DNA from 2 places in the Nocardioides sp. CCNWLW216 genome. Region 1 is predicted to be linked to the other one. Evidence: riboswitches for the same ligand, from Rfam matches in the RefSeq annotation. Region 1 holds a riboswitch; the other holds the start of a gene.
The links. A riboswitch is a leader RNA that binds a small molecule or an ion and turns the genes downstream of it on or off. The one in region 1 is predicted to bind cobalamin.

Region 1 (4,038 bases):
ACCGGGCGACGGCGTCCTTCCCGGCGGTGGCCCGGCCGTCCGTGACGACGACCAGCAGCGGGCGGCGGCGCGGGTCGCGGACCCGCTCGACCTCCAGCACGCGGGCGGCCTCCAGCAGGCCCTCGGCCAGCGGCGTGCGGCCGCCCGCGGGCAGCTGGTCGAGCCGCGCGGCGGCGATGTCGACCGAGCCGGTGGGCGGCAGCGCGAGGTCCGCGCCGTCGCCGCCGAAGGTGACCAGGCCGACCTTGTCGCGGCGCTGGTAGGCGTCGAGCAGCAGCGACAGGATCGCGGTCTTGACCTGCTCCATCCGCCTGCGCGCGGCCATCGAGCCCGAGGCGTCGACGCAGAAGAGCACCAGGTTGGCCTCGCGCCCCTCGCGGGTGGCCACCCGCAGGTCCGCGCCGCGCAGCAGCACGCGGCCCGTCGTACGTCCGCGGGCGTGCTGGTGCGGCGCGGCCGCCAGCAGGGTCGCGACCAGGTCCACCGGGCCCCGGGTGCCGTGGCTGCTGCCGACGCTGCGACCGGTCTCGGTCAGGGCGCGACTCCGCTTGCCGGCCTCGCCGCGGCCGGTGCCGCGCACGGTCAGCAGCCGGGGCCGGTAGGGCATCCCCGCCGCCACCGTCCCGCCCGGCGAGGCCGCTCCGGTGGTCGAGTCCCCGGTGGTGGAGGAGGGCGCGCCAGCGCCCGTCTCGAGACCCCCGTCTCCCGACTGTCCGTCGGTGCCGCCCCCGTCGGTGCCGCCCCCGTCGGTGCCGCCCCCGTCGGTGCCGCCCCCGTCGGTGCCGCCACCCTCGGGACCACCCTCCGGCGGACCATCCGGCTCGGGATCGTCCTCGCCGAGCACCTCGTCGAGCCGGTCCTCGTCGAGGCCGGGCGCGTCGAAGGGCGTACGGCGGCGCCGGTGCGGCAGGGCCAGCCGGGCCGCGGCCCGGATGTCCTCGCGGGTCACCGAGGTGCGGCCGTGCCAGGCCGCGTGCGCGACGGCGGTGCGCGCAGTGACGATGTCGGCGCGCATGCCGTCCACGTCGAAGGCGGCGCAGACCTCGGCGATTGCGAGCAGGGCCGCCTCGGTCAGCTCGACCGAGGAGACCCGCTGCTGCGCGGCCCGGATCCGGTCGGTGAGCGCGCGCTGCTCCTCGTCGTAGCGCGCGACGAAGGCGGCGGGGTCCGCGTCGTACGCGAGACGGCGGCGGACCACTTCGACCCGCACGGCCGGGTCGCGCGGCGCGGCGACCTCGACGGTCAGCCCGAACCGGTCGAGCAGCTGCGGGCGCAGCTCGCCCTCCTCGGGGTTCATGGTGCCGACCAGCACGAACCGGGCGGCGTGGGAGAAGGAGACGCCGTCGCGCTCGACGGTGGAGCGGCCCATCGCGGCGGCGTCGAGCAGCAGGTCGACCAGGTGGTCGTGGAGCAGGTTGACCTCGTCGACGTAGAGGATCCCGCGGTGGGCGCGGGCGAGCAGCCCGGGCTCGTACTCGGTCACACCCGACGACAGCGCCTTCTCCAGCTGGATCGACCCGAGGACGCGGTCCTCGGTGGCGCCGACGGGCAGCTCGACGAGCCGCACCGGCCGGGTCTCGACCGCGACGGCGGGGTCGGGGGAGAGCGCCGGATCGGTCGAGAAGGCATCGCCGGCGACCACGTCGATCGGCGGCAGCACCGCGGCCAGCGCGCGCACGATCGTCGACTTCGCCGTGCCCTTCTCGCCCCGGACGAGCACGCCGCCGACCTCCGGCGAGATGGTCGTCAGGATGAGCGCCAGCGACATGTCGTCGGAGCCGACGACGGCACAGAAGGGGTACTGAGGCATGTGAGGCTCCCGCTCGTCCGCCATGGGTAGGAGCCGCGAGGCCGGTCTTCGGACTTCCCGGATCGACGCTCGCGCGTCGTCGCAGGTCACCGCAGCGGGCCTGTGCCGGACTCTCACCGGCTTCCCAGATTCTCCCTGCGGACGCAGGGCACCTCGTGGCTGTGCGGTCACGATAGCGTCAGCCCTCGTGCCCGCCGACCCCGCCCAGACCGCCGCCCGGATCGTGGTCGCCGCCGTCTGCCTGCGCGACGATGCCGGGCGGGTGCTGGCCGTGCGCAAGCGGGGGACGACGCGCTTCATGCAGCCCGGCGGCAAGCTGGAGCCGGGGGAGACCCCGGCCCAAGCGGCGGTCCGCGAGGTCCGCGAGGAGATCGGGCTCGACGTCGAGGTCCGCTACCTCGGCGAGTTCACCACCGAGGCCGCCAACGAGCCCGGAGCCGTGCTCGAGTCGACCGTCTTCACCGCCGAGCTCACCGGGACGCCCGTCGCGGACGGCGAGATCGAGGAGCTGCGCTGGGTCGAGCCGGACGCCACCGACGCCGACCTCGCGCCGCTGCTGCGCGACCACGTGCTGCCCGCGCTCGCGGCCCGGGTGACCGTGGTCGGCGTCGACGCGCAGGGACGGTCGTCCGCGCCCGACCTGGTCGCTGGCGCCGACGTCCTGCTGGGCGGCGCGCGCCACCTCGACCTCGTCCCGCCCGTCGCAGGTCAGGTACGACGACCGTGGCCGTCCCCGCTCCGACCGGGCCTCGCGGCCGAGCTGGCCCGGCACGCCGGCCGCCGCGTCGTCGCGCTGGCCTCCGGCGACCCACTCGTGTCCGGCATCGGCAGCACCCTCGTCGACCTGCTCGGCGCCGACGCGGTGGAGCTGCACCCGGCGGTGTCCTCGGTCGCCCTGGCCCGGGCCCGGATGGGCTGGCCGGCCGAGACGACCGCGGTCGTGACCGTCGTCGGCCGCGACCCGCACGCGGTCCTGCGCGAGCTCGCCCCGGGCCGCCGGGTGCTGGTGCTCTCCTCCGACGAGCGGACCCCGGCCGAGGTGGCCCGCCTCCTCATCGACGCCCGGTACGGCGCCAGCGCGATGACCGTCCTCGGCGACCTGGGCGCCCCGACCGAGTCGCGCGCGACCGGCACGGCGGCGTCCTGGAACGGCACCAGCCCGCGGCTGCACGTCCTGGCCCTCGATCTCGACGGTCCGGTGGTCGGCTCCTGGGCGACCGGCCTGCCCGACGAGGCCTTCGAGCACGACGGCCAGCTCACCAAGCGTGACCAGCGCGCGGTCGCGCTGGCCCGCCTGCAGCCGCAGCCCGGCCAGCTGCTCTGGGACGTCGGCGCCGGTGCCGGATCGGTCGGCATCGAGTGGATGCGCGCGCACCCGTCCTGCCGCACGGCGGCCGTCGAGGCCGACCCCGAGCGGGCCGCGCGGATCGCCCGGAACGCCGCGGCCCTCGGCGTACCCGCCCTCGAGGTCGTCACCGGGCGCGCGCCCGACGTGCTGCCGGCGGAGGCCCCCGACGCGATCTTCGTCGGCGGCGGCGCGACCGCTCCCGGCCTCCTCGACGCGTGCGTCGCGCGACTCCGCCCCGGCGGCCGACTCGTGGTCCACGGTGTGACGGTCGAGACCGAGGTCCTCCTCGCCGAGAGGTACGCCGACCTCGGCGGCGAGCTGACCCGCGTGGGTGTCGAGCACGCCGCGCCCATCGGCTCGTTCACCGGGTGGACCCCCGCCCGTACCGTCACCCAGTGGAGCTGGAGCAAGCACCCATGACCGTGCACTTCGTCGGCGCCGGACCCGGCGCGGCCGACCTGCTGACCCTCCGGGCGGCGAGCATGCTGGCCGCCGCCGACGTGGTGCTCTACCCGGGCACCTACCTCGACGCCGCCGTCCTGTCGCACTGTCGTGCGGACGCGCTGCTCGTCGACACCCAGGACCTCGACCTGGACGCCATCGTCGGCCACCTCCTCGACGCCCACCGCGCCGGCCGGGACGTCGTACGGCTGACCTCGGGTGACCCGTCGGTCTACTCCGCGGTCGCCGAGCAGGGCCGCCGCCTCGACGCCGCCGAGGTGCCGTGGGACGTCACCCCGGGCGTCCCGGCGTACGCCGCCGCGGCGGCCCTAGTCGGCCGCGAGCTGACCGTGCCGCTCGTCGCCCAGAGCGTCGTGCTCACCCGCACCCAGGCCCGGTCGACGAAGATGCCCGCGACCGAGTCGCTGGCCGCCTTCGC
Region 2 (4,038 bases), on a different contig from region 1:
ACCAGGGTCATCGGCAGGGTCATCGGACGACTCCTTCCCAGCGCACGTGCGGCCTCGGCTGCGTGGGGTGCGGCTCGACGGTCACGCGGACGCCGTACACCTCGGCGACGAGCGCGGGGGTGAGCACCTCGGCGACCGGGCCGTGCGCGACCAGGCGGCCCCGGTCGAGCACGACCAGGTCGTCGCAGTACGCCGCGGCGAGCTCCAGGTCGTGCAGCGCCGCGACCGTGGTCAGGCCCAGCCCGCGCACCCGCTCGAGGAAGTCGAGCTGGTGCCCGAGGTCGAGGTGGTTGGTCGGCTCATCGAGCAGCAGCACGCTCGGCTCCTGGGCCAGCGCCCGGGCGAGATGGACCCGCTGCCGCTCCCCGCCCGACAGCGCGTGCCACGGCCGGTCCGCGAGGTGGTCGACGCGCGCGGTGGCCAGGGCCCGCTCCACCGCGTCGATGCCGCCGGGGTCGGACTGCGGGGGCCCGAACCGCACCCGGTGGGCGATCCGGCCCAGGTCGACGACCTGGCGCACCCGCAGGTCGAGCGAGGTGGACGCGTCCTGCTCGACCAGCGCGAGCAGGCGGGCCCGCTCACGGGCGCGCAGCACGTGCACGTCCTGGTCGTCGAGCAGCACCCGTCCCGTCGCGGGTCGGCGCAGGCCCGCGACGGTGTGCAGCAGCGTGGTCTTGCCCGAGCCGTTGGGGCCGAGCAGGCCCGTCACCCGACCCGGTCGACAGGTCAGCGAGACCGCGTCGAGGACGGTCGCGCCGCCCAGCGTGACAGCGACCCCGTCCACCACGATCGACGGCGCCGTCATGCCGACCTCCCCGACCGGCGCAGCAGCAGGGCGAAGAACGGGACGCCGACCGCCGCGGTCACGACCCCGACCGGGATCTCCTGGCCGTCGACGACCGAGCGGGCCAGCGTGTCCGCCCAGACCAACAGGGTCGCGCCGACCAGCGCCGACATCGGCAGCAGCAGCCGGTGCCGCGGCCCGGTGAAGGCGCGTACCAGGTGCGGCACCACCAACCCGACGAAGCCGATCGTGCCGGCGAACGCGACGGCGGCCGCGGTGGCGAGCGCCGTACCGCCGAGCAGGACCCAGCGCAGGCGGGTCACCTCGATGCCCAGCGAGCGGGCCGAGGACTCCCCGAAGGCGAACGCGTCGAGGTGGTCGGCGCAGGCGGAGAAGCCGAGCGTCGCGACGACCGCGACACCGACGACCAGCAGCGCCGTACCCCAGCGGAAGCCGGCGCCCGAGCCGAGCGTCCAGGTCAGCACCCGACGGGCCGCGTCGTGGTCGCCGGAGCCGATCACGATCAAGGAGGTGTACGCCGAGCACGCCTGCCCGACCGCCACCCCCGCGAGCACGGTCCGAGTGGGCGCGAGCGAGCCCGACCGGCCGACCGCGAGCAGCAGCACCAGCCCCAGCGCGGCCAGCGCCCCGGCGAAGCCGGCGAGCGTCACCGCCGCGGGGCCCGCGAACCCGGCGACCGACACCCCCAGCACGATCACCGTCACCGCACCGACGGCCGCGCCGCCGGAGAGCCCCAGCAGGTAGGGGTCGGCCAGGTCGTTGCGGGTCAGCGACTGCAGCACCGCGCCGCAGCAGCCCAGCACCGCTCCCACGGCCGCCATCCCCAGCACCCGCGGCATCCGGAGCTGCCAGACGATCTGGTCGTCGAGCAGGCTCACCCCGCGGTCCCCCAGGCCGACGCGTCGCAGCACCACGTCGAGCACGTCCGGCACCGGCACCGCGACGGCGCCGGTGCCGAGCGCGACGGCCATGGTGACCAGCAGCACGGCGACCGCGAGGACCGGGGCGAGCCCGGTCCGCAGGGTCACGGGAGCGCGGAGAGCTGCTCGGCCAGCGTGCTGGCGCCGTCGATGAGGCGCACACCGGGCGTCCCCATCGAGTAGGGCACCGTCGCGAACCGGCCCTCGCGGACGGCGGTCAGCTGGGAGAGCACCGGGTCCTTCTCGAGGTACGCGCGCTTCTCGGCGGCCGTCGACCACGAGGCGTCCGCGAGCACGATCGCGTCCGGGTCGGCCGCGACGACCTCCTCCCAGCTGCCGTCGGCCCAGCCGTCCTCGACGTCGGCGTAGAGGTTGGTCGCGCCGACGGCGTCCAGCACCAGCTGCGGGCCGCTGGAGCCCGCGCCCACGAGCGGCGTCTTGTCGCCGGAGTCGTACCAGAGCACGTCCAGGCCCGCGCCCGCTCCCTCGTCGCCCAGCTCGGCCAGGGTCCGCTTCTGCTCGGCCCGGATGTCGGCGCCGCGGTCGGCCACGCCGAACGCGGTGGCGACCGCGTCGATCTCGTCCCAGACCGCCTCGAAGGTCGTCGCGGGGATGTCGGCCTGGTCGGCGCAGCCGAACGGCGAGAGGTACGACGCCACGCCGTCGGCCTCCAGGTCGCCCTGCGGCCCGGCGACCTCCGGGTCGAAGGCGCTCGTGTACGACGCGTAGACGAAGTCAGGACGGGTGGCGAGGAGCTCCTCGCGGGTCGGGTACTCCTTCGCGATCACCGGCACCGAGGCGTACTCCTCGGCCCAGGCCGCGGCCGGCTCCGGGTCGTCGAGGTACGCCGTACCGGCCATCCGGTCGGCGAGCCCCAGGGCCAGCATCACCTCGGTGGCGCCCTGGTTGAGCGTGACGGCCCGCTCGGGCGCCGCCTCGACGGTGCTGATGTGCCCGCAGGCGGTCACGTCGACCGGGAAGCCGGCCTCGGGCGCCGCGTCGGCGCTCGCCGGCTCCGGCTCGCCGGCGCAGCCGGCCAGGACGAGCGCCAGGGCGGCGACCGGGACGGCGGCCCGGACGGTGGTGGACAGGACTGACGGCAGGGGTCGACTGCGCATGATGTTCTCCAAACCCTCGTGGAACATGACATGCCGTGGCCGGTCTCCTGGCTTCCGCTTCAGCACAGGGCGGTCGACCTTCCCGGGCTCGCACCCAGTGGTCCGACCCATCCGGAGATGGGCCGCGAGGACCGTCCTGCTCGACGGCTACAGTGGCGAGGGCCGCGCCGGCATCAGACCGGCTTCCCGTGCACCACGGCGCGAGAAACCTAGCGCAGGTCCCTCGCCCCCGACCCGATCGGGTCAGAGCGTGGCGAGGTGCACCACGGCGGTCGTCGCGATGGTGCCGCCGATCAGGGTGATGCCCGTGGCGCCCAGCAGCGGCGCCACCCGGGTGGCGAGCCGGAGCGCGGTCCGCGACTCGGCGGCCCGGACGACGACGTTGCGCCCGCCCAGCGCGAGCAGGCCGACCACGAACAGCACGCTGGACAGGCCGAGCCCGAAGCACAGCACCAGCAGCAGCGCGAACCCCGACCGGCCCGTGAAGAACCCGGTGACGAGCACGAGGAACGCTGCCGGCGACGGGGTCAGACCGCCCGACATGCCCAGCAGGACCAGGCTCGGGCGGGACACCGCGACCGAGTGCCCGTGGCCGTGGCCGTGGCCGTGGCCGTGGCCATGACCGTGCCCATGACCGTGGCCATGTCCCGGTTCGTGGCCGGCTCGCCAGGCCCGCACGTGCCGCCGGACCAGCCACAGGCCGAGCACCAGGGCCGCGAGGCCGGCGACCAACTGCAGGCCGGTGGTCAGGCCCTCCAGGTCGACCAGGTCGGAGAGCGAGAAGAAGGTCCAGGCGGTGGCGACCACGAGCACGGACATCGTGTGCATGGCCGCCACGCTGACCCCGAGCCAGGCGGCGTCGCGCACGCGTCCGTCGCCCCCGATCAGGAACGCGGCGGCCAGTGTCTTGCCGTGACCAGGGGCGACGGCGTGGGCGGCCCCGGCGAGGAACGCGACGGCGATCGCCGCCGGCACGAATCCCGGCGACGACACCAGCTCCACCAGACGCTCGCCCGGCGCCTCCAGGTCGAGCAGGTACGGCGCCGCCGCCGTGACCAGGATGCTCATGCCGCGGCCGTCGTACCGGCCGGGGTCGCGGTGGTCGTCCCGTCGCGGGAGACACCGGAGGCGTGCGCCGAGACCGTCGGGACGCCGGGCGCGGCGCGGCGCAGCACGAGGTGCACGCGGGATTCCT

Region 2: linked by a shared signal. The riboswitch ahead of V7S47_RS15855 (ABC transporter substrate-binding protein) and the one ahead of V7S47_RS20060 (VWA domain-containing protein) in region 1 are both predicted to bind cobalamin.

Annotation. Positions count from the first base shown of each region.
Region 1 covers NZ_JBBBBJ010000010.1:70,984-75,021, forward strand. Annotated here, with positions in the region: gene V7S47_RS20060 (VWA domain-containing protein) at 1-1,810, opposite strand, end outside; cobalamin riboswitch at 1,833-1,981, opposite strand; gene cbiE (precorrin-6y C5,15-methyltransferase (decarboxylating) subunit CbiE) at 1,998-3,578, shown strand; gene V7S47_RS20070 (cobalt-precorrin-4/precorrin-4 C(11)-methyltransferase) at 3,575-4,038, shown strand, end outside.
Region 2 covers NZ_JBBBBJ010000006.1:276,947-280,984, forward strand. Annotated here, with positions in the region: gene V7S47_RS15840 ((2Fe-2S) ferredoxin domain-containing protein) at 1-23, opposite strand, end outside; gene V7S47_RS15845 (ABC transporter ATP-binding protein) at 20-805, opposite strand; gene V7S47_RS15850 (iron chelate uptake ABC transporter family permease subunit) at 802-1,776, opposite strand; gene V7S47_RS15855 (ABC transporter substrate-binding protein) at 1,830-2,843, opposite strand; cobalamin riboswitch at 2,864-3,056, opposite strand; gene V7S47_RS15860 (HoxN/HupN/NixA family nickel/cobalt transporter) at 3,087-3,911, opposite strand.